3 regions of the Aquicoccus sp. SU-CL01552 genome follow, and region 1 is predicted to be linked to each of the others. Evidence: riboswitches for the same ligand, from Rfam matches in the RefSeq annotation. Region 1 holds a riboswitch; each other region holds the start of a gene.
What was found. A riboswitch is a leader RNA that binds a small molecule or an ion and turns the genes downstream of it on or off. The one in region 1 is predicted to bind cobalamin.
Positions count from the first base shown of each region.

Region 2: it holds a riboswitch for cobalamin, as region 1 does, so the genes downstream of both, ABWV23_RS21220 (DUF1636 family protein) here and ABWV23_RS04060 (TonB-dependent receptor plug domain-containing protein) in region 1, are expected to answer to the same signal.
Region 3: it holds a riboswitch for cobalamin, as region 1 does, so the genes downstream of both, ABWV23_RS03355 (hypothetical protein) here and ABWV23_RS04060 (TonB-dependent receptor plug domain-containing protein) in region 1, are expected to answer to the same signal.

Region 1 is NZ_BAABWV010000002.1:266,962-276,877, forward strand. It holds gene ABWV23_RS04025 (MBL fold metallo-hydrolase) at 1-337, opposite strand, end outside; gene ABWV23_RS04030 (hypothetical protein) at 606-821, shown strand; gene ABWV23_RS04035 (hypothetical protein) at 863-1,081, opposite strand; gene ABWV23_RS04040 (adenosylcobinamide amidohydrolase) at 1,503-2,156, opposite strand; gene ABWV23_RS04045 (ABC transporter ATP-binding protein) at 2,153-2,911, opposite strand; gene ABWV23_RS04050 (FecCD family ABC transporter permease) at 2,908-3,888, opposite strand; gene ABWV23_RS04055 (ABC transporter substrate-binding protein) at 3,885-4,724, opposite strand; gene ABWV23_RS04060 (TonB-dependent receptor plug domain-containing protein) at 4,711-6,558, opposite strand; cobalamin riboswitch at 6,692-6,901, opposite strand; gene ABWV23_RS04065 (DUF2312 domain-containing protein) at 7,030-7,299, shown strand; gene ABWV23_RS04070 (ABC transporter permease) at 7,477-8,328, opposite strand; gene ABWV23_RS04075 (ABC transporter permease) at 8,342-9,199, opposite strand; gene ABWV23_RS04080 (ABC transporter ATP-binding protein) at 9,200-9,916, opposite strand, start outside.
Region 2 is NZ_BAABWV010000026.1:20,330-30,245, reverse strand. It holds gene ABWV23_RS21235 (ferredoxin-like domain-containing protein) at 1-997, opposite strand, end outside; gene cobN (cobaltochelatase subunit CobN) at 994-4,296, opposite strand; gene cobW (cobalamin biosynthesis protein CobW) at 4,305-5,363, opposite strand; gene ABWV23_RS21220 (DUF1636 family protein) at 5,367-5,774, opposite strand; cobalamin riboswitch at 5,865-6,089, opposite strand; gene ABWV23_RS21215 (Lrp/AsnC family transcriptional regulator) at 6,576-7,046, opposite strand; gene ABWV23_RS21210 (hypothetical protein) at 7,149-7,457, shown strand; gene ABWV23_RS21205 (3-methyl-2-oxobutanoate dehydrogenase (2-methylpropanoyl-transferring) subunit alpha) at 7,514-8,767, shown strand; gene ABWV23_RS21200 (alpha-ketoacid dehydrogenase subunit beta) at 8,769-9,785, shown strand; gene ABWV23_RS21195 (dihydrolipoamide acetyltransferase family protein) at 9,787-9,916, shown strand, end outside.
Region 3 is NZ_BAABWV010000002.1:131,927-141,842, forward strand. It holds gene ABWV23_RS03350 (ATP-dependent helicase) at 1-658, shown strand, start outside; cobalamin riboswitch at 731-926, shown strand; gene ABWV23_RS03355 (hypothetical protein) at 1,079-1,375, shown strand; gene ABWV23_RS03360 (hypothetical protein) at 1,554-1,790, shown strand; gene ABWV23_RS03365 (DUF1127 domain-containing protein) at 1,804-2,019, opposite strand; gene mraZ (division/cell wall cluster transcriptional repressor MraZ) at 3,262-3,828, shown strand; gene rsmH (16S rRNA (cytosine(1402)-N(4))-methyltransferase RsmH) at 3,832-4,845, shown strand; gene ftsL (cell division protein FtsL) at 4,842-5,192, shown strand; gene ABWV23_RS03385 (peptidoglycan D,D-transpeptidase FtsI family protein) at 5,189-6,973, shown strand; gene ABWV23_RS03390 (UDP-N-acetylmuramoyl-L-alanyl-D-glutamate--2,6-diaminopimelate ligase) at 7,010-8,491, shown strand; gene ABWV23_RS03395 (UDP-N-acetylmuramoyl-tripeptide--D-alanyl-D-alanine ligase) at 8,488-9,903, shown strand.

The DNA of each region.
Region 1 (9,916 bases):
ACTCGGTGCCCTCGTTGAACACCTTGCCAAAGGTGTCCTGCACCACGGTGATCCGGTCGCCGATGCCGATCTTGCCGCCGGTCTTTTCCTGGATGTAGGGCGCTGCCGACAGGTGGTCGGCATGCACGTGGGACTCGAGGATCCAATCCACCGTCAGGCCCTCGTCCCGGACATAGGCGATGATCTTGTCGGCGGACCGGGTGTCGGTGCGCCCCGAGGCATTGTCGAAATCCAGCACGCTGTCGATGATGGCGCAGGCTGTTCCGTTCGGGTCGCGGACGACGTAGGACACCGTGAAGGTGGCTTCGTCGAAAAAGGCTTTCACAAAGGGGGTCATCGGGATCTCCATTGGCTTCCGTGAAACATATATCTTGGAATGAATATGTTGCAAGGCCGAACTCGTGATGGATCTGGCGCCACATGTGGCAACCGTCGGCAGTCTGGCGCGCAGTCACCGGTGCCGCAAGTTTGAACGACGGGACCGGTAAATGCACAAGGGATGGGCGGAAAATCGCCGGTGTCGTCGGCAAGGCCCGGGATTCAGTTTTCGTTTGTCACCGATGACACAGGTTCATGGCAGTATCGGGATTCGTAGGGAGGATACCATGACCACACACGAGCTATTGACGCAGGCCGAACGGCTGGAGAGCAGGATTTCCACGGCCGACCGGGATCAGCGCCTCGCGCTGCAACCGCAGTTCAGCCAGGTTCTCGAACGGCTGGCGGAACAGGGTGCGCCGGTGCCGAACCGCCTGCGCCGTCTTGATGCGGCCCTGACCGAGGAGGCGATCGAGGATCGCTTTGACAACTTGCCGATCTGAGGTCCGCGCGGGGCAGGGGGGCGACGGGCAGGGGCGGGCGATCAACCGAGGAAGGATCCCGCCCCGACCAGCATCAGCCCCAGCACGGACAGGCCCAGTGCGCCGAGGTTGATCGGCAGCACCGATTTCAGCACCGCGCGCAACTGGTCGTCGGGCAGCTTGGCGCGGCGGGCGCGGGCAACCCGCAGGATGCACCAGATCAGCCCGGCCAGCCCGGCCAGCGACATTGCCACGCCGGCCCAGATCATGATGTCGAACATGGGGGGTCCTCCCGGTTTCGAATTGTCCCTGCCGGTATCGGATCGGGCCGGTTGGTGCAAGGATATGTGGGACGGTGTCGTACCGCGCCCCTTTGACTGTCATCACAATCCCATGTCACCCCCGCGAAAGCGAGGGCCTCGCACCATCGGTTCCCACGGCGAAAGATCCCCGCCTGCGCGGGGATGACAGGTCGCGGGGAGGACGGGGCGCATGTCGGGCGGTCCGCTGTCCCCGGTGCGCCTGTTACTCAGGTTTGCCTGTCACCCCCGCGAAAGCGGAGGGCCGCGCAACCGCGCACCCAAAGTGGAAGATCCCCGCCTGCGCGGGGAGGACAGCGGATGCGGGATTGAAAGGGGGGCGGCGATGGCACCTGTGGATGACGGGCGGCTGTGCCAGTTCAGGTAGTGGAGCCTCCCGCCCCTAGGGGTCGTCCGGGCGGCGCACAGTTTCCATCCAGACCTGCGCGCCGCGCTGCACCGCCTCGTGCACCGCGCGGCCGGCCGCTTCGCCCTGCGGGGTGTGCAGCCCGGCAAAGGGGGTATCGCCGGCGGGGGCGGCCACGGCGATGCAGTCGGTCCCGGTCCCGGTCGCGCGCCCGGTGGGCAGGTCGAGCCCGGCCTCCATCACCGCCGCCGTCCGGGCCTGGGTCGCGATCGACATCAGTTCCAGCAGCGCCGCCTCGCTCAGCGGCAGGTCGAGATGCAGCGCGACGTTGATCGTGCCCCAATCCTTGCCGGTCCGATCCAGCCGGGTGCCGATGCGTTCGGCGTTGCTCAGCCCGACGGTGGCCAGGCAAAACCCGGTCACGCCCTCGACCGTCGCCTGCGCCGTCTCGAAGGCCTCCAGGTGGCGCGAGGTCAGCATCGCCACCGCGTCGCCCGCCTCGCGCGCCGCCAGTTCGGCGCGAAACCAGGCCAGCACGTCGAGATCCTCGGGCAGGTCGGCATTGCGTACCTCGCGCCAGAGGATCTGCCGGGCCGTGACGAAACCGGGCCGGGTCAGCGACCAGCTCAGCACGCGGGCCTCGGCGCCCAGGTCCAGTTCCAGCCACGGGGATTCGAGCGTCACCCTCATCGCGTGACCTGCAATGGCTGGAACACCGGGCCCTGCGCGGTGTCCTCGTAATATGCCGAGACGCCGAACACCCGGTCGACGTTCCCGGGCGTCAGCACCGCACCGGGCGGACCATCGGCCACCAGCCGCCCGCGCTCCATCATCAGCAGTCGGGTACAATGTCGGGCCGCCGCGCCGAGGTCGTGCAGTGACACGATGACCGAGCGCCCCTCGCGCGCGAGATCCGCGAAGACCTCCATCGTGGCGATCTGATGCGCCGGGTCGAGACCGGCGATCGGCTCGTCCGCCAGCAACAGCGGCGTCTCCTGCGCCAACGCGCGGGCGATCAGCACCCGCGCCTGTTCGCCGCCCGAAAGCTGCGTCGCGGTGCGCGCGCGGTAGCTGTCCAACCCCATGCGGGCGATGGCGGCCTCGACCGCCGCGCGGTCCTGCGACCGCAGCCGGGCGCCGCGTGGCAGGTGCGGGATGCGCCCCAGCGCGATCAGCCGCTCCACCGTCACCGGCCAGGCGATCTCGCGCGCCTGCGGCATCCATGCGGCGGTGCGGGCGCGCTCCGGCGCGGGCAGGGCGGCCAGCGTGCTCTCTCCGCTGGCGGGCAACAGGCCCAGCGCAGCGCGCATCAGCGTGGTCTTGCCGGCGCCGTTGGGGCCGATCAGCCCGATGCATTCGCCCTCTGACACGCTCAGGGACACGTGATCGACCACCGGGCATTCGCCGCGCCGCACGGTCAGGTCGCGCAAGGTCATCAGGCTCATGCCATCTCCTTCCGCGTCTTGTAGATCAGGTGCAGGAACAGCGGCGCGCCGACCAGCGCCATCAGCACGCCCAGCTTGAGATCGCGGGCGGGCAACAGCTCGCGCACGGCGATATCGGCGGCCAGCACCATCGCCGCGCCCCCCAGTGCCGAGGCCCAGAGCAGGGCCGAGGGTCGCGCCCCCACCGCCGGGCGTAATAAGTGCGGCACCACCAGCCCGACGAAGCCGATCGCGCCGGCCACCGCCGTCGCCGCGCCAACACAGGCCGCCGTGCCCAGGATCAGCCGCAGCCGCAACCCGGAGAGGCCGATCCCCAGCGCCTCGGCCGCATCCTCGCCCAGGGTCAGCGCATCCAGCCCCCGCCCGAGGCTGGCCAGCAAAAGCGCGCCCACCGCCATGAAGGGGGCCGCGAGCCAGACATGGGTAAAGCTGCGGTCGGCGAGCGAGCCCATCATCCAGAATACGATATCGGCGGCGGCAAACGGGTTGGGTGACAGGTTCAGCGCCAGCGAGGTCAGCGCGCCGGCCAATGCCGAGATCGCGATGCCCGCAAGGATCAGCGTGATCGAGGCCCCGCGCGGCCCGGCCAGCGCCAGGATCAGCAGTACCGCCAGCACCGCCATCCCGAGTGCCGCCAGCGGCAGCGCCAGCGGGAACATCAGGCTCAGCCCGGTCTGGATGGCCAGCACCGCGCCCAGGGCCGAGGCGCCGGAGATACCGATCAGCCCCGGCTCGGCCAGCGGGTTGCGCAGATAGCCCTGCATCGCCGCGCCGGACTGGCCCAGTACCGCGCCGATCATCGCCGCCAGCAGCGCGCGCGGCAGCCGGATCTCGCGCATCACCACCGACAGCGGCGTGCCATCGCCGGCGATCAGCGCCTTCAGACTGTCGCCCGCGCCCACCGGCGCCTGGCCGCTGAGCAGCGACAGCACGAAAAGCACGGCCACCAGCAGGACCAGGCCCAACGCCAACCTCATTCCCCGGCCTCCAGCGACAGGCGCAGATCGCGCATCTTTTCCACCGCCGTGAGCACCAGCGGCGTGCCGCAGATCCAGTCGCGGTCGGTCAGCGTGCCGGCGACACGGGTGCCGGGCAGGGCGCGCAGGGCGGGGTGGCTCAGCACCTCTTCGGCGCGGGCCTGTCCGGGATAGTCGCGGCCGCTGACGATCACCTCGGGCGCCAGCATCACCAATTGCTCCAGCGCCAGCGTGCCGCCGCGCTCCAGCCCCGCCTCGGCGGCGATATTGTCGAACCCGGCCACGCGCAGAATGTCACCGGCCAGCGTACGGTCGCCCACGGTATAGCTGTTGACATAGTAAAGCGCCGCGCGCGGACGCCGGCCCGGCGGGGTGGTGAGCCGGGCGAGATCGGCGCGGAAAGTTGCGATCATCGCCTCTGCCTCCGCCTCGCGTCCCAGCGCCGCCCCCATCTGCGCAAGGCGCGCGGGCACGTCCTCCAACGATCGCGCCGGGGCGAACAGCTCGACCCTGATGCCAAGGTCGCGCAGCATCTGCACCGTCGTCGCCGCGGTGAAAGTGCCCGCCAGAACCAGGTCGGGTTTGAGCAGATAGACCTCCTCGGCACCCGACCCGTTGGTGGGAAAGGCGCGCGCGGCCTTAGCCATCGAGGAGCTGTCGGGATCGTGGGACAGGCGCGACAGCGATACGATCTGTCCCGGCGCCGCCAGCATCAAGGCGAGTTGATCCGTACAAAGATTGACCGAAACCACCCGTTTCGGGGCGGCTTCGGCCACGGCCGCCGCGCCGGTCAGCACCAGCGCGGCGAGCAGGGTTATGATCCTAGAAGGACGCACGCAGCCCCACATAGAGCGCGCGCCCCGACGCCTGGTAGCTGGCTGCCGTCTCATAGGTTTCATCCAACAGGTTCTCGATGCGCAGGTATCCCTCCGCGTTGTCGGTAAAGGCATAGGTTACACCGGCGTTGACCACGGTGTAATCATCCATCACGACACCGTATTCCGCCGGGCGGTCGGCCACGTGACGCAGGCTCAGGTCGCCGCTCCAGCCAGCGGCGAAATCCGCCCCCAACCCGATGGTCACGTCATGGGTCGGCACCCGCAGCAACCGCGCGCCGGCGGCATCCTCGGCATCGGTATAGGTATAGTTGCCATAGAGGCCGAGCCAGTCGTTCACCGCCCATTCACCCGAAAGCTCCACGCCCTGCGACGTGGATTCGCCCGCGACCTGCTGGTACTGGCCGCCGATCCATGTGCCTGCCGCATCATAGAGCGAGACGAACTGGATCAGGTTGTCGATCCGGGTATGAAAGGCGGTGGCCTTGACGCTGCGGCCCGCGCCGAACTCATGCTCCACGCCCAGTTCGAAGCTGGTGCTCTCCTCGGGGTTCAGGGCGGCGTTGCCGTAGAAAGTGCTGTTCAGCTCATAAAGTGACGGCGCGCGGAACCCGGTTGCGGCGACCGCGCGCAGGGTAGTGGCATCGCTCACGCGGTAAGCGGCGGCCAACCGCCCGGTCACGTAATCGCCGAAGGTGGAATGATCGTCCAGCCGGACCGAGGCCGAGAGGTCCAGATCGGCGGTGGGGGCATAGAGGATCTCGCCGAAAATGCCGGTGGTCTCGACGCTGCCGGTATCGGTGCCGGTGTTGAAACTCTCTTCCTCCCAATCGGCGCCGAAGGTGAAGGTCAGCACATCCGAGACCGTGTATTTGCCGGTATAGTCGATCCGCTTGCGGTCGCCGTCAAACGTGGTGTCAAAGCCGTTGGAACTGCTCAGCCGGTCGGTGGTGAAATAGGTGAACGACAGGGTGTGATCCACCGCGCCGGTCATCAACTCGGCATAGGCGCGGACCCCGCGCGACTCGGTGGTGTTGCGCTCGTCATAGGGGGCGGCGCCGTCGCCGGCGAACTCGTCGTAATCCCCCTCGGAATCGAGCGCATAGACCGACAGCCCCAGTTTGAGGGTATCGGTCGCCATCACATCGGCGGACAGGGTGATCTGGGTGGCCTGGTAGCCGTCCGCCTCGGTGTTTCCGGCGCCGCTCTTGGCCGAGAATCCGTTGGTGGTGATCCGGTCGATGCCGAAGGTCATGCCGCCGCGCTCACCGCTGTAGGCGTAGCTCGCCGCCGCGCGGTAGGTCTCGTAACTGCCGCCCTCCAGCGCGAAGGTGGTTTCACTGCCGGGTTCCTCCGGGCGCTGGATGGTCGAGATGTTGACCACGCCGCCCACCGCGCGCGAGCCGTAGAGAGACGAGCTGGACCCCTTGAGGATCTCCACCCGCCCGAGGTTGGCGGTGGTCATTCCGCCCCAGTCGAATTGCGTCTGGGGCGAACTGGGGTCGGTCACGTCGATGCCGTTGACCAAGACCTTGATATATGCGCCGCCCAGCCCGCGGATGCGCAGGTTGGTGCTGGCGCCGACGCCGCCATTGGCACTGACCGAGATGCCGGGCTGGCGGGCGAGAAACTCGGCCAGCGTGGTTTCGTCGGCCTGTTCCAGCTCGTCCTGCGTGATCACCTGCACCGTCGCCCCGGTGCGGTCGAGCGGGGTTTGCGTGCCCGCCTTGGTCGAGGAGACGGTGATCTCGTCCAGGTCGAAGACCTCTTGCGCGCGGGCGGCGCCGGCGGCGCAGAGCGACAGCGTGGAGGCCGTCAGAAGCAGTTTTTTCATCGTCGTTGTCCTTTCCGGGACAGGTATCGGCAATGTCTGGAAAGGCACGGGCGGGCCGCGCTCTTCCGCAAACGGTGAGTTGGTCATCACCCCTACGGTTCGAACGCCGCCCATCTGACGCACCCCGCGCCAAATGAAGGTGATCGCCCTGGCAGGTCTCCTGACTTGCGGGTCAACGCTGGGCCGGACCTTCCCGAACCCCGATCGGGTTCAGTGGTATCTGCCGGCCCCGCTCTCCGCCTACAGTTGCGGGGGCAGTCGCGGATTTGGCCCGTTTCCGGACCGAACCGCGTTCCCTTTTCACGACGGCCGAAGCCGCCGAACCAAAGCAGCCCCGTGGATAGGGGCTGCGGCCACGCAACGCAAGAACGATTGCGGCAGGATGCGCGTCATTCCCGTCTTGCGGCAGCCGGGCGGGGGGGGTATCCCGGCGGGTACTTTCACATCCCGACCATCGAGCGGAGCAGGATCATGGACCCAGTGGACGACAACACGGCCGAGGCCAACTACCGCGTGACCGCGGGCGAATTGCGCCAGTTCATCGAGCGGTTCGAGCGGCTGGAAGCCGAGAAGAAGGACATCGCCGACCAGCAGAAAGAGGTGATGTCCGAGGCCAAGGCACGCGGCTACGACACCAAGGTGATGCGCAAGGTGATTGCCCTGCGCAAGCGCGACAAGGACGACATCGCCGAGGAAGAGGCGGTGCTGGAAATGTACAAGGAAGCGCTGGGGATGGCGTAAGCGCCGCCCGATCTGCAAAAAACGGATGATCTCTCGGCCCGCGGTTCACCGGTGTGATGCGCGGGCCGAGGCGTTTCGCGCAGCAACGGCGTGGCGATGCCCGCGCCGACCATCGCCCGGGACCCGCACGCCATCGCCGCCCCGGGCGGAATGACGCGGGGGTGTCCCGGCGCGACGTCAGCCGCGCTTTTGCGCGAAGATCATGATCAGTGCCAGCCCACTGGAGACCAGCATCAGCAGTAGAGAGACCGCGTTGAGCAGGGGGGTGGACCCCTCTTTCAGCCGGTCGAACATGGCGATGGTCAGCGGTGCGTCCGAGCCCACCAGCATCAGCGTGGTGTTGAAGTTCTCGAAACTCATCAGGAAGGCCACCACAAAGGCGCCGATCATCGCCGGTGCCAGGTAGGGCAGGGTGACGGTGCGCACCGCCGTCAACCGGCTGGCGCCCAGGTTCAGCGCCGCCTCTTCCAGCGTCTTGTCGAATTTCTGCAATCGCGCCGCGATCACCAGGGTGGCGATGGTGGCGATGAACGAGAACTGTCCGAGGATCACCAGCGTCAGCCCGGGCCGCAGCGCCGTGACATCCCATTGTGCCAGGTCCCACAACCCTTCGGCCGCGCGGCTGGAAAACACCAGGATCGAGATGCCCAGCACGATCCCCGGGATCACCAGCGGCAGCAGCATGAAGACATAGAGAATGCCTTGGCCCCGGAACCGGTAGCGGTTGAACAGGAAGGCGTTGGACAGACCGACGCCGACCGACAGGATCGACACGAAGATCGCGACAATGGCCGAGGTGCCGATCGCCCGCAGGATCGGGCGTTCGTGAAAGACACCGATCATCGGGCGTTCCGTGCCGAAGAACCAGTTCCAGGTGAACCCCTCCCACGGCAGAGAGGGGAACTGGCTGTCGTTGAAGGCGAACACCGCGACCACCACAAGTGGCAACGCGAGGAAGATGAAGAACAGCGCAATATAGGCCGTGTAGCTGACGGTGAGAAAGCGGGATTGGGGAATCGAGGGGATCATTTGTACGGTGTCCTCAGCCCATTGTCTTTTCCAGCGACTGGCCGGTCAGCTTGAGCATGCCCCAGACGATGGTCGAGGACAGGATCAGCAGCATGAAGCCGAAGGCCGCGCCCAGCTCCCAGTTGAAGCGGACGATGAACTGGGAGTAGATCAGCTCGGTGAACCACAGGCTGTCCTTGCCGCCCAGCATGGTCGGCGTCAGGTAATTGCCAAGGCTCAGCATGAACACCACGATGCAGCCCGAGACGATGCCCGGCATGGCGTGTGGGATCACGATCTCGCGCAGCACGGAAAAGCCGTTGCCGCCCAGGTCATAGCCGGCCTCGATCACCTCGTCCGGCAGGCTTTCCAGCGTCGTGACCAGCGGCACCACCATGAACAGCATCGAGGTATAGACCAGCCCGACCATGATCGCGGCGTCGTTGTAGAGCAGTTCGACCGGGCCTTCGGTGAGATTGAGGAACTGCAGCAGGTTCGAGATGACGCCGGTTTCGCGCAGCAGGATCATCCAGCCGAAGGTGCGCACCAGTTCCGACACCCAGAACGGCACAAGGCAGAGCAGGAACAGCGCCGAGCGCACTCGCCCGCGCGCCATCTTGGCGATGTAGTAAGACACCGGGAAGGCGATCAGCAGGGTAATCGCGGTGGCCATGATCGACATCACTGCGGTGCGCAGGAAGGTCCTCAGGTAGAGCGGTTCGCTGAAAAAGGTGAAATAGTTGGCAAGGCTGATCCGGTACTGCCCGACGCCGATGCGTTCACGCAGCGAGACCAGCAGCATGTCCACATGCGGGATCAGGATCAGCAGGGTCAGCCACAGCAGCAGCGGCGACAGCAGAAGGAACAGGCCCAGTTTCGCTTGTGCGCGCATTCATCGGCCTCCGGCGGCGAAACAGTTGCCCTGCGCACCGGACCAGCCGATATGCACCTCGGCGCCACGGGCGAGGGTGGAAAACTCGCCCGATTGCGGCAGGTTGACCTCGATCTCCTCGCGCCCGTCGGGATCCTGCACGATGATCCGGCTGGCGGCACCGTTGAACAGGATCGACGAGACGCGCCCGGTCATCCGGTTGTCGAAATGAGTCAGTTCCTCGGTGTCATAGGCGATGCGGATCGACTCGGGCCGGACAAAGATCTGCGCGCTGTCGCCGGTGCTCAGCGCCCGCCCGTGGCTGGCCCCGCGCAGCAGCAGCCCGCTGTCGGTCCGGATCTCCATCTCATCGCCCTCGACCCGGGTGACCTGCCCGGACCAGTGGTTGGTATCTCCGACGAAGCCGGCGACAAAGGAGGTCGCGGGCCGGTAATAAAGATCCTGCCCGGTGCCGATCTGCTCGAACCTTCCGTGGTTCATCACCGCGATCTGGTCGGACATGACCAGCGCCTCGGACTGGTCGTGGGTGATATAGACGAAGGTGGTGTCAAAGGCCGCCTGCAGCGCCTTGAGCTCGACCTTCATCCGTTCGCGCAGCTTGAGGTCCAGCGCGCCCAGCGGTTCGTCCAGCAGCAGAACGTCAGGCTCCAGAACCATGCAGCGGGCGATGGCGACCCGCTGTTTCTGGCCGCCCGACAGTTCGTCGACCTTGCGGTT
Region 2 (9,916 bases), on a different contig from region 1:
GGGCGCAACCCTTGGCGCAACCCGAGACATGGAGGCTGCCTTGCGTTAGGGGCGCAAGCCGGGTGGCCAGCGAGCGGGTCTCCACCGTGGCCTGGGGGCAGAACGGCGCGCCGGGACAGGCGTGCACGTCCAGCAGGCGCGACCCCGGCGCGGTGACGAATTCCGGTGCGGTGCAGTCGCGCGCTCCGGTCAGGCGAAAGAGCCGCCCGAGCATCGGACGCAGCGCGCTTGCGTCGCTCTCCTGCATGAGTATCGCAAGCGCCTGCGCGCGCAGGCTGCCGAAAGGGGCGCCGAGGATGAGGTCCGCGCCGATGCGGCCGGGTTCCGGGGCCGGACCCTGCGTGCGCGGCGCAACGCGCCGCCAGTCGGGCGGGAGCGGTTCGCGGCGCAGATGCCGCGCCATCCGCCCGGCGGCGCGTCCCCCGGTGGCGATGAACCAGTCGGCCAGTTCGACCGACGCTTCCACCGCGCTACTTTCGCTGATGGGCCATCCCATCGCGGCGCCATCGGCGCGCAGGATCAGGCCGCCATCTTCGGCCAGTTCGAAACGGAAATCGCCCGACCCCGCGCTCAGCACAGCCTCGGCCCCGGTGTCCAGCACGACCCCCATTTTTTCCGGTAGCGCGGGAAACGCAGGCAAGGCGCGGAGCAGCTCCGCGCAGAGCCTGTCGGTCAGATCCCCCGCCCTGCGGTCCGGCGCCACGAGAATGTTGCGGCGCGCTTCGACGGCGGGATCGGCGTCGATCAGCCCCAGCCCGTCGAGCGCTTTGAGCAGTTGCGGATGCCCGACCCCGGTCACGCCCCGGATCTGGATGTTCCCGCGCGAGGTCAGGTCGAGCGTGCCGTTGCCGAAGCGCCCGGCCAGATCGCAAAGCGCCAGCACCTGCACGGCGGTCAATTCGCCGCGAAACGGGCGGACCCGCACCACCAGCCCGTCACCGGACAGCATCGGACGGTGGGCGCCGGGGCACCAGCCCTTGACCAGCGGCGCGGTCATGACGCCGCCCCCGCGATTGCCAGCGTCGAATTGCGCCGCGTCTGCCACAGCCCGGCGGCAAGAAGGGCGCGGAATCTGTCCTGCATCGCCGCATGGGCGCCCGGGTTCGCCTCTCTCAGAAAGGCCTCGGTCTCGGGGTCGCCCAGCGTTGCCTCGTGGTAGAGGTCGAAGAGATGCGGCCCCACCGCCCCGGCAAGCTGCGCGAAGGCGGCCATGTGTTCCAGCGTGGCGGCGATCTCGGCGGCGCCCCGAAAGCCGTGGGTGCGCATTCCCGCGATCCAGCGCGGATTGGCGGCGCGGGCCTGCACCACCCGGGCGATTTCCTCGGGGAGCGCGCGGGCGCGGGGCCGGTCGGGCCGTGTGCTGTCGAGGTGGTAGATCTGCGCATCGCCCCCGGCAACGCCTTTCGCGGCGGCAAACCCTGCCTCGTGCGCAGCATAGTCGGCGGCAAGCAGCAGGTCGGTTTCCGGCAGGTCCTGAAGATGCACGAAACTGTCGGCTTGCGCGACCCGCGCGCGGATGCCGCTGCTGTCGGGCGTGGCCCGCTCGCCATCAAGCGCCCAGCTCGACGCGGCAAGCCAGGCCTCGCCAGCCGCCGCGCGGGCCTCGTCGCCATGGGAGTCGAGCAGATCCCCCATACCCAACCCGAAGCTGCCGGGCGCGGGCCCATAGACACGCGACCCGATGTCTTTCCCCGCATAGGGGTTCCAGTCCGGCGCCTCGTCCCGCGCTGCAAGTGCCCGCACCGCCTGCGCAAACAGCGCCGAGAGGGTCGGGAACACGTCGCGGAACAGGCCCGAGACCCGCAGCGTGACGTCGATGCGGGGCCGGTCGAGCTCCGTCACCGGAAGCACCTCGACCCCCGAGACCCGTTCCGTGCCCGCATCCCAGACCGGGCGCACCCCGAGCAGGTGCAGGGCCATGGCGAACTCCTCGCCCGCCGTCCGCATGGTGGCCGAGCCCCACAGGTCCACGATCAGTCCGCGCGGCCAGTCGCCCTCGTCCTGAAGGTGCCGCCGCATCAACTCCTCGGCAAGTTTCACGCCCTGCGCATGGGCCGACCGCGTCGGGACGGAGCGGGGATCGGTGGTAAAGAGGTTCCGCCCGGTTGGCAGCACGTCGCGGCGCCCGCGATACGGCGATCCCGATGGCCCGGCGTCAATGCGTCGGCCGTCAAGCGCCTGAACCAGCGCCGCCCTTTCCTGCGTCACCGAGGCGGCCAACTCGGGCCGGGTGGAGCGGCCCCAGATGTGCAGGCCCTCGCCGAATTGGCTTTCCTTGATGTCGCAGACAAAACGGTCGATGCGGGTGATCGCCTCAGCGGTCGAACTGGCGCGATCAAGGCCGAGATCCCCCTCGACCCCGCGTGCCTGTGCCTCGGCGCGGATGTCGGCCTGCAGCCGGTCACGGCGGCGCGGGTCAAGCCCGTCGGCGTTGGAGAACTCGTCGAGCAGAGCCTCGAGATGGACCAGCCGGTCGGGGGTTTCGCTCTCTGCAAGCGGCGGCGGAACATGGCCCAGCGTCACCGCGCCGATGCGCCGTTTCGCCTGCGCCGCCTCGCCGGGGTCATTGACGATGAAGGGGTAGATCACCGGCAGGGCACCGGTCAGAACCTCGGGCCAGCAGCTGTCCGAAAGGGCCACGGATTTGCCCGGCAACCATTCCAGCGTGCCGTGCGCCCCGACGTGGATCAGCGCGTCGACTCGGCTTTGCAGCATCAGGTAGAAGGCGACATAGCCATGGCAGGGCACCCGCGACAGGTCGTGGTAGGCGTCATCGCGCGCCGCCACCGTGCCGCGTTCGGGCTGCAACGCCACCAGCACGTTGGCAAGGGTCACGGCGGCGAAGCGGAACATGCCATTCGTGCAGAGCGCGTCCTCCTCGGGGCTGCCCCAGGCGGCGGTCAACTGATCGCGCAGCACCTGCGGCAGGGTGGCAAGCGCGGCCTTGTAGTGCGCGAGCGGCAGCGCGAAGGTGCGCTCTTGCAGGCGGCGCTCGAGATCGTCGCCACTTTCTGGCACGTCGTAACCTGCCGCCCGCAAGTCCGACAGGATCGCCCGCGCCGACGCGGGGGCGTCCAGCCCCACCGCGTGGCCGAGGTTCCAACCCTTGCCGGGATAGGTCGAGAGCACCAGCGCCACTCGTCGCTCGGCCACCGGGCGCGCCGCGACCGCCAGCCAGCCGCTGACCCGCGCCACCAGCGCGGCCAGCCGCCCGGGTTCGGGGCGGTGCACCATCCGGACGAACTGCAATTGCGGATCGCGCGCAGCTGCTTCCTTGAACGAGATCGCGCCGCCCAGAATACGGCCGTCCACCTCGGGCAGCACCACGTGCATCGCCAGATCGGCGGGGGAGAGGCCGCGTTCGGCCTCGGCCCAGGCCTCGCGCGTCGACGTCGCCAGCGCCGCCTGGAACACGGGAACGCCGCCCGCGTCGAGCACCGAGGCCCCAGCCGCACCCCGCCCGGAAAAGGCGGTCAGGTTGACGATGGCGTCGGGCGCCTGTGCCTCGACCGCCGCCCGCAGATCCGCGGCAAGCTCCGGCGCCTTGAGCGAGGGCGCGTAGAGGCCCATGACCTCGGCCCCCTCGGCGCGGAAGGCCGCGAACAGGGCCTCGACCGGCGCCATGTCCGCCGCGACAAGATGCGAGCGATAGAAGACGACGAGGATCCTTTGTCCGTCCATCTTGCCGGAGGGTCTGGGAGGGGAGGGAAGCTCCTCCGCAGAGCTGATCACACCGTCCTCCGGCGTCCAGAACCCCATCGGCGGCAGCGCCTTCGACCCTGGCACCGGCGCAGCGTAAAGCCCCGAGGCCAGCGCCATCTGTGCCAGTGCCGCCTGTGCCGCGACCACCCCGCCCGTATCGCACAGCTGCGACAGGCGCCGCAGGGTCGAGACCGGCAGGGTCGAGACCGCGTCCAGCCGTGTGTCTTCGCGCCCGTCCGCAGGCAGCACCGCCAGCGCGATGCCCTTTGCCTCGGCCAGCGACCGAACCTGGGCCAGCCCGTAGTCCCAGTAGGGCATGCCGCCGATCAGCCGCACGAGGATGCCCCGCGCGCCCGCAAGCGTTTGTTCGACGTAGGTATCGACCGACAATGGATGCTGGAGCGCGGTGAGGTTCGCCAGCCGCAGCGTCGGCAGCGCGCCGTCGGGCCCGCCCCCTCTGTGCCAGGCTTCCGCGAAGGCGCCGAGGTCGCTGTCCGAGAAGGACAGCACCACCAGATCGGCGGGATCCTGACCCAGGTCCACCGGCGTGGCGGTCTCCTCCAACCCGTGGCTTTCGCGAAAGACGACGTGCATCGTTCCGGTTACTCCGCAGCGGCCGGCGTCACGGCGTTCAGCGCCGCGCGGATTTCGTCCGGGCGGATGTCGTCATGCTCGGCGATGACGACGAGCCGCCCCTGCCGCGCCTCGCCCGGTGCCCACATGCGGTCGAACTGGTGGCGCACCCGCGCGCCGACCGCCTGCACCAACAGCCGCATCGGCTTGCCCGTGACCGAGGCATAGCCCTTGACCCGCAGGATGTTGTGGCTGGTCGCCAATCCCTCGATGGCGGCGACGAGATCCGAAGCGGCGGCCAGCTCGGGGATATCCACCACGATGCTCTCGAAATCCTCGTGATCGTGGTCATGCGCCTCGTCGTGATGGCTGGGCCGGGCATCCAGATCGTCTTCGGCCGCCGCGCCTAGCCCGAGGATGATGCGCGGGTCCACCGCGCCCTCGGCGACCTCGACCACCGGAAGGGGGCGGGGCGCCTCCGCGGCGATGATCTCTTTCGCCTTGGCAACACCCTCGGGGCCTACGAGGTCCGGCTTGGTTAGCAGCACGATGTCGGCGCAGGAGATTTGGTCCTCGAACACCTCCGAAAGCGGCGTCTCGTGATCAAGGCTGTCATCGGCGAGCCGTTGCGCATCCACTGCCACCACGTCGGGCGCAAAGCGACCTGCGGCCACGGCTTCGGCATCGGCCAGCGCGATCACCCCGTCCACGGTGATGCGGGCCCTGATCTCCGGCCAGTCAAAGGCCTTGAGCAGCGGCTTGGGCAGCGCCAGTCCCGAGGTCTCGATCAGGATGTGATCGGGGCGCGGCTCAAGCGCCATCAGCGCCTCGATGGTGGGGATGAAGTCATCGGCCACGGTGCAACAGATGCAGCCGTTGGCCAGTTCCACGATATTCTCGGCGGGGCAGTCGGGGATCGCGCAGCCTTTCAGGACCTCTCCGTCAACACCGACATCGCCGAACTCGTTGACCAGCACCGCGAGGCGTCGTCCGCCGGGATTGCGCATCAGGTGCGCGATAAGCGTGGTCTTGCCGGACCCAAGAAAGCCGGTCACCACGGTCACGGGAAGCTTGGAAAGATCGGTCATGACTCAGGCGTCCTTTGAGGTCGGTTTGATCGGGGGAATGCGGACAAGGCAATTGCGCTTGAAATGCTCGGGCCGCTCGCGCCAGGGGATCACGCCGTCTTGCGCGGCGTGGTATTGCGCGGCCCCGGCCAGCAGCATCGGGGCATGGGCCGTTTCGTCCACGTCGGAGAAAACATAGGTCCACTTCGCATCGCCGCCGCGCAGGGCGACGGTGCAGGCGTTCGAGCAGTTCTGAAGGCATTCCACGGGGGTGACGCTCAGCCCCTCTGGCGGCTCTCCCGCGAGAATACGCTCATAAAGGATCCGGCCGGGACGGCGCTCGTCCTCGGGCGCAGCACCTTTGCGGCGGCAGGTCACGCAGACCAGCAACTCGGTGGTGATGTGCTCCTGCGCGTGTGCAGCGTCTTTCATTCTCTCGTGCCCCATCGGTTTGGCGAACAGGGGCAACGGCGGAATGGCGACCAGCATCGGACGCACTCCGACACCGGCACACCCCGTCCGGTCGAAACAGTCGGGCTGGCAGGTCTCCCGGCTCACGAAATTCAGGGCATCGGGCCCAGCGAGCGCTCTGCCTTCCCAGCCTTTGCGGCCAGTGGCATCGAGCGCCCTTTTCCGTTCACGGTCGCGGGGGCGGCTGAGGTTGACCACGACACCCCGTCCGGAGCGCCCTGGTTCCACATTCCCTTTTCACCTGCTTGCACAGGCACCAGCGTTTCGCCAGATGGGGCGAATTCCATTTGCTAGTCAAGGGAGAAGATGACGTTGATGCCCAGGGCATTGCCATTTGTGGGCAGCCGCTGTCTGCGCAAGCAGTCCCTCGGGATCATCCAGTCGCAGCCGGAATGCTGCGTGAATCGCCCCGCAACACCTGCGGGGGATCAAGAGCTATCGGGATGTAATGCTGCAGCGCAAAAAATTTTCGTCAGCCTATTGTGCAAGTGCAGCATTTACCCTATCTTCATTCATGTGATCGGTTCTCTCCTCCTCCCTGAACTGATCCATTGTTATCGGCGGCATCCACCTCCTCCCGGATGCCGCCGTTTTCTTTTCCCGTGACCGTGAATCATGTTGGCGGCGTCCGCCTGTGGTCAGCGTTTATTGCTCCTCGATACTTCCTCAAAGCCGAAGCGCCTCTGTTATGCGCAACGGGGAACTTGCGGTGATGGGTCTGGTGTTTGGGCCGCTTGGTATTCCGACAGGAAAGAGCCCTTGTCAGGTCGGCACCGAGATGCCGCCCTGTTTCAGGCAGCGAAGGGTAAAGATCGACCTTGAGTGCTGGATGCCAGGCACGCGGTAGAGCTTGCTGCGGAGGAACTCCTCATAGCCCTTGGTGCCGTCGACGGCGACCTTGATGTAATAGTCGTATTCGCCCGTGGTCAGATACACCTCCAGCACTTCGGGCAAATCGGCCATGGCCCGGCCGAAGGTTTCCAGAACGCTATCGTCATGGCGGTTCAGGGTGACCTCGATGATGACCGTTTCGGGCGCGCCCAGCATCTCCTGGTCCAGCACCGCAGTGTAGCCCTTGATATATCCATCGGCCTCCAACCGACGGGTCCGTTGCCAGCAGGGGCTGGGGGACAGGCCGATTTCCTCGGCGAGCTGGTTGTTGCTAAGGCGCCCGTCACGGCGCAGGGCGCGCAGGATGCGGCGGTCAATATTGTCGAGAGGGCGAGGTTCCATGGATGGAAATTCTTTCGATATCGGCTGTACGCAAAAATATCTTTCGAAAGATAGTTGAGCGAGAAAAATTACGAAAGCAAATTTCGCGCTATACTCGGCAGAATGGTCTTCATCTGCACGCAGGGGGGACAGGCTGTGCATTACGCGCATTTCACATCGGCGGTTCCGTTGGACCATCTCGGCAGGGCGCTGGACGAGTTGCGGCGCCGGGGATTTCAGCTCTGCGGCGTGGCGGTCTCGGTCGAAGCTGACGGGCAGTCGATCGTGACCGCGGGCGACGGGGCCCCGGCCGACATCCGGATCGATTTCGACGCCCGGAACAGTTTCGCCGTCGATAACTACCTGGCGCGCATCGCCCGGATACCCGGCGTGCAGGATTTGCGGGGCGGCCCGCACCCGGACCCGAGCTGATCCGCGCCCGCCCCTGCGCGGGATCGCGTGGGCAGATCCGAAAGAGAGGACGTTCAATGGACCAAGACAGCGACCAGACCTTGCCGCCGCTCCGGTTGAGAGTGCCGGAGCCCGAGGTACGTCCGGGCGGCCAGCCCGATTTCTCGCATGTGGAAATTCCGCGCGCGGGATCGGTCCGGCGTCCGCCGGTGGATGTTCACCCAGAAGAGATCCGGGATCTCGCCTTTACCATCATCCGCGTGTTGAATCGCGACGGCGCGGCGGTCGGCCCCTGGGCCGAGGCGCTTGATCTCGATGCTGCGGCGCTGAAGGACGGGCTGCGCCACATGTTGACCCTGCGCGCCTATGATGCCCGAATGCTGACGGCGCAGCGGCAGCAGAAAACCTCGTTCTACATGCAGCACCTGGGCGAGGAGGCGATTTCCTGCGCGTTCCAGCGCGCGCTTGCCCCCGGCGACATGAACTTCCCCACCTATCGCCAGGCGGGGCTGTTGGTCGCCTCGGGCTATCCGCTGAAAACCATGATGTGCCAGGTTTATTCCAACGATGGCGACCCGGTTCGCGGGCGGCAGTTGCCGGTGTTCTATTCGTCAAAGGAACACGGGTTCTTCTCGATCTCGGGCAACCTGGCGACCCAGTATATCCAGGCGGTCGGCTGGGCGATGGCCTCGGCGATTTCCGGCGACCGCAAGATCGCGGCGGCTTGGATCGGCGACGGGTCGACAGCAGAGAGCGATTTTCACGCGGGCCTCGTCTTTGCCTCGACCTACAAGGCGCCGGTGGTGCTCAATATCGTCAACAATCAGTGGGCGATCTCGACATTCCAGGGCATCGCGCGGGGCGGGTCGGGCACCTTTGCGGCGCGCGGGCACGGGTTCGGCATCCCCTCGCTGCGGGTCGATGGAAACGATTACCTGGCCGTCTGTGCCGTGGCGCAATGGGCCGCCGAGCGGGCGCGCCGCAATCTCGGCCCGACGATCGTGGAATATGTCACCTACCGCGCCGGCGGGCATTCGACCTCGGACGATCCGTCGGCCTATCGCCCGGCAGAGGAAAGCAACGCCTGGCCGTTGGGCGATCCGATCCTGCGGCTGAAAAACCATCTGATCGCGTTGGGAGAATGGAGCGAAGAGCGCCATGCCCAGGCCGAGGCCGAGGTCATGGCCGAGGTGACCTCCGCGCAGAAGGAAGCCGAGGAGATCGGCACCTTGCACCAGGGGCTGCACCCCAGCCCGCGCGACATGTTCGAAGATGTCTATGCCGAGATGCCGTTGCATCTGCAGCGGCAACGCCAGGAAGCGGGGTTCTGATATGGCACGCATGACGATGATCGAGGCGATCCGCGATGCCTTGGATGTGGCCATGGGCGCGGACGAGCGTGTCGTCGTGTTCGGCGAGGACGTGGGCTATTTCGGTGGGGTGTTCCGCTGTACCGCCGAATTGCAAAAGACCTATGGGCCGACCCGCTGTTTCGACACGCCGATTTCCGAGCTGGGCATTGTCGGGGCCGGCGTCGGCATGGCGGCCTACGGGTTGCGCCCGGTGGTCGAGATCCAGTTCGCCGATTACATGTATCCGGGCTATGACCAGATCGTGTCCGAGGCGGCCCGGCTACGGTATCGGTCGGCGGGCGAGTTCACCTGCCCGATGGTGGTGCGGATGCCCACCGGCGGCGGGATATTCGGGGCCCAGACCCACAGCCAGAGTCCGGAGGCGCTGTTCACCCATGTCACCGGGCTGAAGACGGTGGTGCCGTCGAATCCGCAGGATGCCAAGGGTCTGCTGATGGCCGCGATCGAGGATCCCGATCCGGTGATCTTCCTGGAGCCCAAGCGTCTCTACAACGGTCCGTTCGATGGTCATCACGACCGTCCGGTCACGGCGTGGAAATCACATGACCTGGGCGAGGTTCCCGAAGGCCGGCACGTGGTTCCGCTCGGGAAAGCGGTGACGCGGCGGGCGGGTCAAACGGCGACGATCCTGACCTATGGCACCATGGTGCATGTGGCGTTGGCCGCCGTCGAAGAGGTCGGCATCGACGCCGAGGTGATCGACCTGCGCACGCTGTTGCCGCTGGACTTCGAGGCGATCACCGCCTCGGTGAAAAAGACCGGGCGCTGCCTGGTGCTGCACGAGGCGACACTGACCTCGGGGTTCGGGGCGGAACTGGCGGCGCTGGTCCAGGCGGAGTGTTTTTACCATCTCGAGGCGCCGGTGGTGCGGGTCGCGGGCTGGGATACACCCTATCCGCATGTTCACGAATGGCGCTATTTTCCCGGCCCGCAGAGGGTCGGCGAGGCCCTGCGCAAGCTGGTTGAGGAGGACTGACATGGGTATTCACTCGATCCGCGTTCCCGATATCGGAGAAGGCATCGCCGAAACGGAGGTCGCTGAATGGCTGGTCTCCATCGGCCAGCAGGTGCGCGAAGATGATCCGCTGGCGGCGTTGATGACCGACA
Region 3 (9,916 bases), 140 kb from region 1:
GCAGGACGCCGAGCAGAAGGTCAGCATCATGACCCTGCACGCGGCCAAGGGGCTGGAGTTTCCCGCCGTGTTCCTCCCGGGCTGGGAGGACGGGTTGTTCCCGTCGCAACGCAGCATGGACGAGAGCGGCCTCAAGGGCCTCGAGGAAGAGCGGCGGCTGGCCTATGTGGGCATCACCCGCGCCGAGGAGTTGTGCACGATTTCCTTTGCCGGCAACCGCCGGGTGTTCGGGCAATGGCAATCGGCATTGCCGTCGCGCTTCGTCGATGAACTGCCCGAGGAGCATGTGGAGGTGCTGACGCCGCCGGGGCTCTACGGGGGCGGCTATGGCGCGGCGGCAACACAGGGCGGCGCGGTGCGCAGCAATATCGAATCGCGGGTGGCCGATGCGAATGTCTACAACTCGCCGGGCTGGAAACGGATGCAGGCGCGCGCCGGTCAGCGTGGCACCACCCAGCCGAAAGAGAGCCGCAACACCGTGATCGACCTCGATGCGGTGTCCAGCTTCACCATGGGCGAGCGGGTGTTCCACCAGAAATTCGGCTATGGCGCCATCATCGGCATCGAGGGCGACAAGCTCGAGGTCGATTTCGAGAAGGCCGGGCCGAAAAAGGTGGTGGCCCATTACGTCACGGCCAGCGACGACATCCCGTTCTGATGCCATCTGCCGGCGGGCGGGTGGATTTTTTTCGCGACGGGGCGGATTCCCGATGCAGCGCCATGCGAATCCTGTAATCTGACCGCGTAGGGTGCCCCCGCGAGGGGGAGAATTGGGAAGCCGGTGAGAGGCCGGCGCTGCCCCCGCAACGGTAAGGATTGGGTAAGTCCGGCAAAACCACTGAGGCGCAGGCCTCGGGAAGGGCCGGATCAGGGAGAGATCCCCCCACTGTCCAAGCCCGGAAACCAGCCTTGCAGCAACGAGTCGGATCGCGGGCGGCGGTCGGGGCGTGGGGGCTGGGCCGCGACCGGTCATTTTGCCCCCCGTTTCCTGTCCCTGTCCGCATGAACAGGATGATCGCCACGGGGCGTGGCAGGAAAGGATGCGGATGAACTTCAATTCAATACAGGCGGACCGGTCATGATTCTGGCCGGAATACTGCGGAATTTGCGCGATTTGCCCGAGGGGCGCTGTGCCGAGGCGGCGGCGCGGATCGGATTCCTGGAGTGGTTGATGAGTTTGCCAGCGGACTGCGGTGCGGGCGCGGCGGCCCGGGCGGCGGAACGGCGCGCGGCACCGATGTCGCGCAGTTACCCGGCGGTGGCGCGGTTCTGCGATTACTTGCGTGCGGCGCGGCGCGCCGACCGCGACGCGACAAGGCCCCTGCGCCGGGGCGGCTCGCGGGCGCGCCGGGCGGAACGTGAAAGACAGGCCTGAGGGACCCCCCCGAAAACGTGAAAACGGCGACACCAGGGAGGAGGAGAGGTGCCGCCGTTCTCTTTCAACACCGCGGCGCAGGGAGGAGGAGAGCGCCTTGGTGCAACATCACGGCGCAGGGAGGAGGAGAGCGCCGGGATGTATCCCGAATTTCATCGTCTTCCCGCCGGGGCGGGAAATGACCGGCGGCACCAGGGAGGAGGAGAGGTGCCGCCGGCTCATTGAACACCAAGCGCAGGGAGGAGGAGAGCGCCCGGTGTGTCACAACACCAAGCGCAGGGAGGAGGAGAGCGCCCGGTGTATGAGGTCCGGCATGATTGGGGCCGGTATAAGGTGCGGCGGCATCAGGGAGGAGGACGATGCCGCCGCGGAGAACAGGTTCCTAGGGAGGAGGAGAAGGAACCTGAACTGGTAAACTGGTGCTGGGCTCAGAGTTCTCCAGCTGCTTCGAGTGCCACGCGGCGCACTTCGGACCGGTGCAGGCCAAGGTCGGCCAGCTCACGGTTGGTCAGAGCGCTCAGCTCGGCGTAGGTACGACGGTACACGCGGTACTTGGCAAAGCGGCCCTTGAGGGCCTCTGTGGCACCGTGCACGCGGCTCATGAGAGAGGCGCCGTTTGCGTGGGTATGGGTCAGTGCAGTCATTGCTCGTTACCTTCGATCATCGTGTCGCCGTCGTCGTCGTGGCGTTGCTTGAGACTGAAATTAATCAAATGCTGCAGATGCACAATAGTTTTCGAAATCAATGCCGCTATGCAGCAAGTGCATAGATTGATTGTGAAAAAATCTGGCAGTATTGCTGACGTAAGGTCATTTCAACAAATTGCCGAGGCTTTGGGCGCGGCGCGTGGATATTGAGCGGCGGCGGTATAATAATGGCCATCTGCCATGCGTTTCGCGCTTCGTGTCATGCGCTTGACGCAGGGCGGGGGTTGCGACCCCGAGGGAATCGGGGCGCCGTCCTGCCCAGGTCGGATGATCACGGTTTCGTGTGGCGCTGACCCCGATCCTTGTTGTGCACCCAGGGTGGGTGTCGATGTGTTCTCTTTCGCTGATCGCGTGCCGACTCGCCGCCGTGCGGCCGGCGACTCGGGCCTTTTCAATGGGGGCGTGCGCCCCGGTCGGGGCATCTTTCGTCAATTCGGTCGGAATCGGCGTGTCGTGCCTGCCCGGTTGCAGGTGGGGTGACTCCTTATAGAGGAGGCTGCTGGCCCGGTGTGCGGCGACGTCCTGCAGGGCCCACTTATAGTAGTCAATCTCCGGCACAACGATTTGGGTCCGGATCCCGGCAACGATGCCGGCCGCTCCTGGCGCCGAGGTGATGTCGGCGTTACGGGAAATTGCGGGACTGGAGGGGGAATGGTGTTCAAAACGGGGTTGAGCGGTAAACCATCCGAGGTTTCCTGTTCCTAAAATAAGAACATAAGAGAAACATTTGCGGGGGTTTGCTCAGAATATGAATTTTTACGGGATTTTCTGGGAAAATTTGCGTCGTGTTTCTCCATACCACATGTAGTGGGCGTGTTGTGGACCTCAGCTAGGTGAGGGGATCTTCAGCTTGTTTCCCCTTGATTTCTGAGGGGTCCGGGGTGCAAAAGGCCATGTTTCCTTGGTTGATCCCGCAAATTGCAGTTGATTTCCATGAATTCCCGTGGCATTCATTGTTCATCGGATGAGAACGAGGACACAGGGGCGGAAGACCCCGAACCAAAACAAAAGAGCAGGTTTCATACAGGCACTTCGCTTTCATCTACCAAGAGATCCGGCGCGCGAGCGAGCAGACATCCCCCCAGGTGGCGCGCGCAGTCGGACACCCCGCACAGCGGGACAAGGGCGGCGGGTTGATCAGTGGCAGCAGATCAGCCCGCCGTTTTTCCATCCGGGGGCATGACTTTCGCGGGGGCGCAGGCAGAGGGACGACAGGGCGTGAGCCGACGGTTCAGAGGCGAATACACCTTCAAGGTGGATGCAAAGGGCAGGGTGTCGATCCCGGCCCTGTTTCGCCGTGTGCTCGAATCCGGCGATCCCGATTATACCGAGGGGCTGCGTCCGCAACTCGTCATCGTCTACGGCCCGCCCGACCAGCCCTATCTCGAGGCCTACACGATCAACGAGATCGAAAAGCTCGAGGCCAAGATTGATCGGCTTCCCAATTCTCCGCTCAAGCGCAAGCTGGTCCGCGACATCACCTCGCGATCGCACCATACCGAGGTTGATCCCGATGGGCGGCTGGTATTGCCGCTGCGCCACCGCGACAAGATCGGGCTGGAGAAAGAGGCTTTCTTCGTCGGCACCTCCGGCACCTTCCAGATCTGGAACCCCGAAACCTACGATGCCCTCCTGGCCGAGGAGGAGGAAGAGGATCTGGGCTTCGATATCCCCGAGGGAACCAACCCGCTCGACGCGCTGGACATGGCCTTGGCCCGTCAGGCCCAAGACGGCGAGGGGGGCTGAGCCATGGCCGCAGCCGTCCCGCCGGTCCCGCCCTCGGACAAACCCCATATCCCGGTTCTGTTGCGCGCGCTGCTTAAGGCGGTGGCACCGGTCACCGGCACATGGCTGGACGGCACCTTTGGTGCCGGCGGCTATACCCGTGGATTGCTCGAGGCGGGGGCGGCCCGGGTGATCGCGGTGGATCGCGATCCGCTGGCCTTCGACATGGCGCGGGACTGGGCAGAAGGCTATGGCGACCGGCTGGTGATGCAGCCGGGCGTGTTTTCGCGCATGGATGACTATGCCAGCGATCTTGACGGCGTTGTGCTGGACCTCGGCGTCTCCTCGATGCAACTCGACATGGCCGAGCGCGGGTTTTCCTTCATGAAGGAGGGGCCGCTGGACATGCGCATGTCGCAGGAGGGGCCCAGCGCCGCCGACCTGGTCAATTCCGCCGACGAAGCCGATCTGGCGGATGTCCTGTATCTTTATGGCGAAGAGCGAGCCAGTCGCCGGATCGCGCATGCCATCGTGCGGGCGCGCGACGAGGCGCCGATCGAGACCACGCTGCACCTGGCCAAGATCGTCGAGTCCTGCCTGCCCCGGTCCAAGCCGGGGCAATCGCATCCGGCCACCCGCAGCTTCCAGGCCTTGCGGATCGCGGTGAACGACGAGTTCGGAGAGCTGTTCCGTGGGCTGATGGCTGCCGAGCGCGCCTTGAAGCCGGGCGGTAAGCTGGCGGTGGTCACCTTTCATTCCATCGAGGACCGGATGGTCAAACGGTTCCTTCAGATGCGGGCCGGCCAGACCGGGCGCGGCAGCCGCCACGCCCCCGAGATGACGATCCCCGACCCGCAATTCATCCTGCGTCCGCGCAAGGCGATCGCGCCGGATGCCGAGGAGCTGGCCGAAAACCCGAGGGCGCGTTCGGCCCGGTTGCGGGTGGCCATCCGCACCGAGGCGCCGGCCGGCACGGTGGACCCGCGCGAGATCGGGATGCCGCAACCCAAACCGAAAACTAGGGGAAAGCAACGATGAAGGGCATCGCTTATGTTCTGGCCGCGCTGGCGGTGTTCGGGCTGGCCTTCTGGGCCTACCGCGAGAATTACGCCACCCAGCAGGTGCTCAAGGAAACCCGCGCCCTGCAACGGCAGATCGGCGCGGCGCAGGTGCGGATGGGGGTGCTGCGGGCCGAATGGGCCTATCTCAACCGGCCCGACCGGCTGACCGAGCTGGCCGAATTGAACTTTGACCGGCTGGGGCTGTTGCCGCTGCGCCCGGACCAGTTCGGCCTGATCGACGAGGTCAGCTACCCGCCCAAGCCGCTGTTGCCGATCACCAATCCCATAGACGTCTCGACCATGGCGGACGGAGAAGAGCCATGACGCGCACCCCCCTGCGCCCGCTGGCGCGCATCCTGCCGGCCCGCGCCAAGGGCGAGAACCCCGACGCCATCGAACGCGAGAACATCCGCCAGCGCCATGCCGAGATGCAGGACCGGGCGCGGATGCGCGCCGAGGGCCGGCTGTTGGTGCTGGGGCTGTTCTTTTTCTGCGCCTTCCTCGTGGTGGGCGGACGCATGGCGCTGATGGCGACTTCGGAGCCGCAGGAGCCGGTGGCGAGCGCGCATGGCGTCTCGATCGCCGCGCAGCGCGCCGACATCGTCGACCGTCGGGGGCGCATCCTGGCGACCAACTTCGAGACCCATTCGCTCTATGCCCAGCCGCCGCAGCTGGTCGACCCGGTCGCAGCGGCCAAGGGGCTGGTGCAGATCTTTCCCGATCTGGACGAGGCGCGGCTGATCAAGGATTTCACCGGCAAGCGGAAATTCGTCTGGATCAAGAAGCGGATCAGCCCGGAACAAAAGCAGGCTGTGCATGACCTGGGCGATCCCGGGTTGCTGTTCGGCCCGCGCGAGATGCGCCTTTATCCCAACGGCAAGTTGGCGGCGCATGTGCTGGGCGGTGCCGGTTTCGGACGCGAGGGGGTGAACGCCGCCGAGGTGATCGGCGTGGCGGGCGTCGAGAAGCAGTTCGACGATTACCTGCGTGACCCGGCCAACGGCGCGCACCCGCTGGAGCTGGCGCTGGATCTGACGGTGCAGGCGGCGGCCGAGCAGGTGCTGGCGGGCGGCATTAAGCTGATGAATGCCAAGGGCGCCGCCTCGATTCTCATGGATGTGCACACCGGCGAGGTGATCTCGGTGGTGAGCCTGCCCGATTTCGATCCCAACGACCGGCCGCGCCCGCCGGTCTCGGGCGATCCCAGCGACAGCCCGCTGTTCAACCGCGCGGTGCAGGGGGTGTACGAGCTGGGCTCGACCTTCAAGATCTTTGCCGCGGCGCAGGCCATCGACCTCGGGCTCGTCTCGGCCGAGACGATCATCGACACCTCCGGGCCGATGAGGATATCGGGCTATCCGATCGGGGAGTTCCACAACAAGAACTATGGCAAGCTCAGCGTCACCGACGTGATCGTCAACAGTTCCAACCGGGGCACCGGCCGGCTGGCGCTGGAGATCGGGCCGGAGCGGCAAAAGGCGTTCCTGGGCGCGCTGGGAATGTTCGACCCGACTCCATTCGAGATCGTCGAGGCGCACGGTGGCCAGCCACTGGTGCCGGAACGCTGGACCGAGCTTTCTACGGTGACGATTTCCTATGGTCACGGGCTGTCGACCAGCCCTATGCACCTGGCCGCCGGCTATGCCGCGATTGCCAACGGCGGTCACTACGTCAGCCCCACGGTGCTGCGCCAGGACGGGCCGCAGCACGGGCCGCGGGTGCTGTCCGAACAGGCGGCAGCCGATGCGCGACGGATGCTGCGCAAGGTGGTCACCGAGGGCACCGCCAGTTTCGGCGAGGTGCCGGGATACGCGGTGGGCGGCAAGACCGGGACAGCGGACAAGCCCAAGCCGCGCGGCGGCTACTACGATGACAAGGTGATCGCCACCTTCGCCTCGATGTTCCCGGCGCATGATCCGAAATATGTCCTTGTGGTCACCTTGGACGAGCCCTCGGTGCAGGCCTACAAGGAAGAGCGGCGCACCGCCGGCTGGACCGCCGTACCGGTGGCCGCCGAGATGATCGGGCGGCTGGCGCCGTTGCTGGGATTGCGGCCTGACGTTGAACCCGGCCCGCGCGCTGCTATAACGCTCACGTCGAACTGAACAGATTTTGATCACACGGGCGCACGGGCGGGCATCATGGGCATCTTGGCAAAACCTCTCAGCCAGCTGGCCCTGACCGCGCGGGGCGGGCATGACCCGCAGATCACCGGGCTCGCGGTGGACAGCCGCCAGGTCAAGGACGGTTTCCTGTTCGCCGCGCTGCCGGGCACGCGGGTGCATGGCGGCGAATTCATCCAGTATGCGCTGCGCATGGGCGCGGCGGCGGTGCTGACCGACGCCGAGGGCGCGGCGCTGGCCGAATCCGAACTGGCCGCCTCCGAGGCCGCGCTGGTGGTGGTCGAGGATCCGCGCCAGGCGCTGGCCTGCACCGCCGCGCTGTGGTTCGGCGCCCAGCCCGGGGTGATGGCGGCGGTGACCGGTACCAACGGCAAGACCTCGGTGGCCACCTTCCTGCGCCAGATCTGGACCGGGCTGGGGCAGGCGGCGATCAATGTCGGGACCACCGGGGTCGAGGGGGCATGGAGCGCACCGCTTCAGCACACCACGCCCGAGCCGATCACCCTGCACCGGGTTCTGGCGGAGGCGGCCCGCAACGGCATTACCCACGCGGCGATGGAGGCCTCGTCGCATGGGCTGGAGCAGCGGCGGTTGGACGGGGTGCAGCTCAAGGCGGCGGGTTTCACCAATTTCACCCAGGATCACCTAGATTATCATGAAAGTTTCGAGGCCTATTTCGCCGCCAAGGCGGGGCTGTTTCGCCGGGTGCTGCCGCCGGAGGGCACGGCGGTGATCAACATCGAGGATCCGCGCGGACCCGAGATGCGGGCGATCGCTGCCGCGCGCGGGCAGGCGGTGTTGACCGTGGGCCGGGGCGATTGCGACCTGTGCCTGATGGCGCAGCGGTTCGATGCCACCGGGCAGGACCTGCGATTCACCTGGGCCGGGCAGAGTCACCAGGCGCGGCTTGACCTGATCGGGGGGTTTCAGGCCGAAAACGTACTGATCGCCGCCGGCCTCGCCATCGCCTGCGGTGCCGAGCCCGAGGCGGTGTTCCGCACCCTGCCGGAGCTGACGACGGTGCGCGGGAGGATGCAACTGGCCGCGACGCGCGGCAACGGCGCCGCCGTCTTCGTCGATTATGCCCATACCCCGGACGCGGTGGCGACCGCGCTCCGGGCGCTGCGCCCGCATGTGATGGGGCGGCTGGTGGCCATCGTCGGCGCTGGCGGCGACCGCGACAATACCAAGCGCCCGCTGATGGGGCAGGCGGCAGCCGAACATGCCGATACCGTCTTTGTTACCGACGACAACCCGCGCAGCGAGGATCCGGCCAGCATTCGCGCCGCCGTGATGGCGGGCGCGCCGGAGGGGATCGAGGTCGGAGACCGGGCCGAGGCGATCCTGCGCGGGGTCGATGCGCTGGGGCCGGGCGATGCGTTGCTGATCGCGGGCAAGGGCCACGAGACCGGCCAGATCGTCGGCGATGACGTGCTGCCCTTTGACGATGCCGAACAGGCCAGCGTGGCGGTCGCCGCGCTGGACGGGCGGCCGGTATGAGCCTGTGGACCGCCTCTGAGGCGCAAGAGGCCACCGGCGGACGCGCGCAGGGCGATTGGATGGCAAGGGGCGTGTCCATCGACACCCGCACGCTCCGGCCCGGCGATCTTTTCGTCGCGTTGAAGGCGGCGCGCGATGGCCATGACTTCGTGGCGCAGGCACTGGAGGCGGGCGCCGCTGCCGCGCTGGTCAGCCATATCCCCGAGGGGGTGGCGGAGGACGCGCCGCTCTTGCTGGTGGACGATGTGCAAACCGGGCTCGAGGCGCTGGGCCGGGCGGCGCGGGCGCGTTGCGGGGGCCGCGTGGTGGCGGTGACCGGCAGCGTCGGCAAGACCTCGACCAAGGAGATGCTGGCGGTGATGCTGTCGGGGCAGGGGCCGACCCATGCCAGCGTCGCCAGCTACAACAACCACTGGGGCGTGCCGCTGACCCTGGCGCGGATGCCTCGCAACACTGCCTTTGCGGTGATCGAGATCGGCATGAACCACCCCGGCGAGATCGCGCCGCTGGCGCGGCTGGCCCGCCCGCATGTGGCGATGGTGACCACCGTGGCCCCGGCGCACCTCGAGGCCTTCGACGACATCGAGGGCATCGCGCGCGAAAAGGCGGCGATCCTCGAGGGGCTGGAGCCGAACGGGGTGGCGGTGCTGAACGCCGACCTGCCGCAATCACCGATCCTTTTCGCCAGCGCCGAGGCGTTGGGGGCGCGGGCGGCGGGGTTTGGTCGTACGGCCAGCGATTTCCGCCTGCTGGATCTTCTGTCGCAAGACGGTTCACTCCTCGTACGGGCGCAGACGCCTGTCGGGCCATTGCCGTTCCGCATCGCCAGTTCGGGACAGCATTTCGCGATGAACGGGCTGGGGGCGCTGGCGGCCTGTCTCGCGCTGGGTGCCGAGCTGTCGAAATCCGCCGAGAGCCTGGCGGGCTGGACCCCCTACGAGGGGCGCGGCGCGCGGGAAAGCATCCCGCTGCCGGGCGGCACGATCGAGCTGCTGGACGATTCCTATAACGCCAACCCTGCCTCGATGGCCGCGGCGCTGGAGGTTCTGGCCGGGACACGGCCCGATGGCGCGGGACGCCGCATCGCCATTCTGGGCGACATGAAAGAGTTGGGGCCGCAGGCCGAGAACCTTCATGCCGCGCTTGCCGATCTTCCGGCGATGGCGGATATCGACACGGTGCATTGCATCGGCCCGCTGATCGGCGCGCTGCATGCCGCGCTGCCGGCGGATCAACGCGGCGCGCTTTGCGAAAGCAGCGCCGAACTGGCCGTGCGCGCCGCCGACCTGGTGCGGCCCGGCGATATTGTGCTGGTCAAGGGCTCGCTCAGCATGGGGTTGGCAAAGGTCGTTGACGCCCTGCGCGAAATCGGCCAAGGCAGGCGCGCCCCGGACACCACGACGGGGGGATAGCCACAAGATGAAG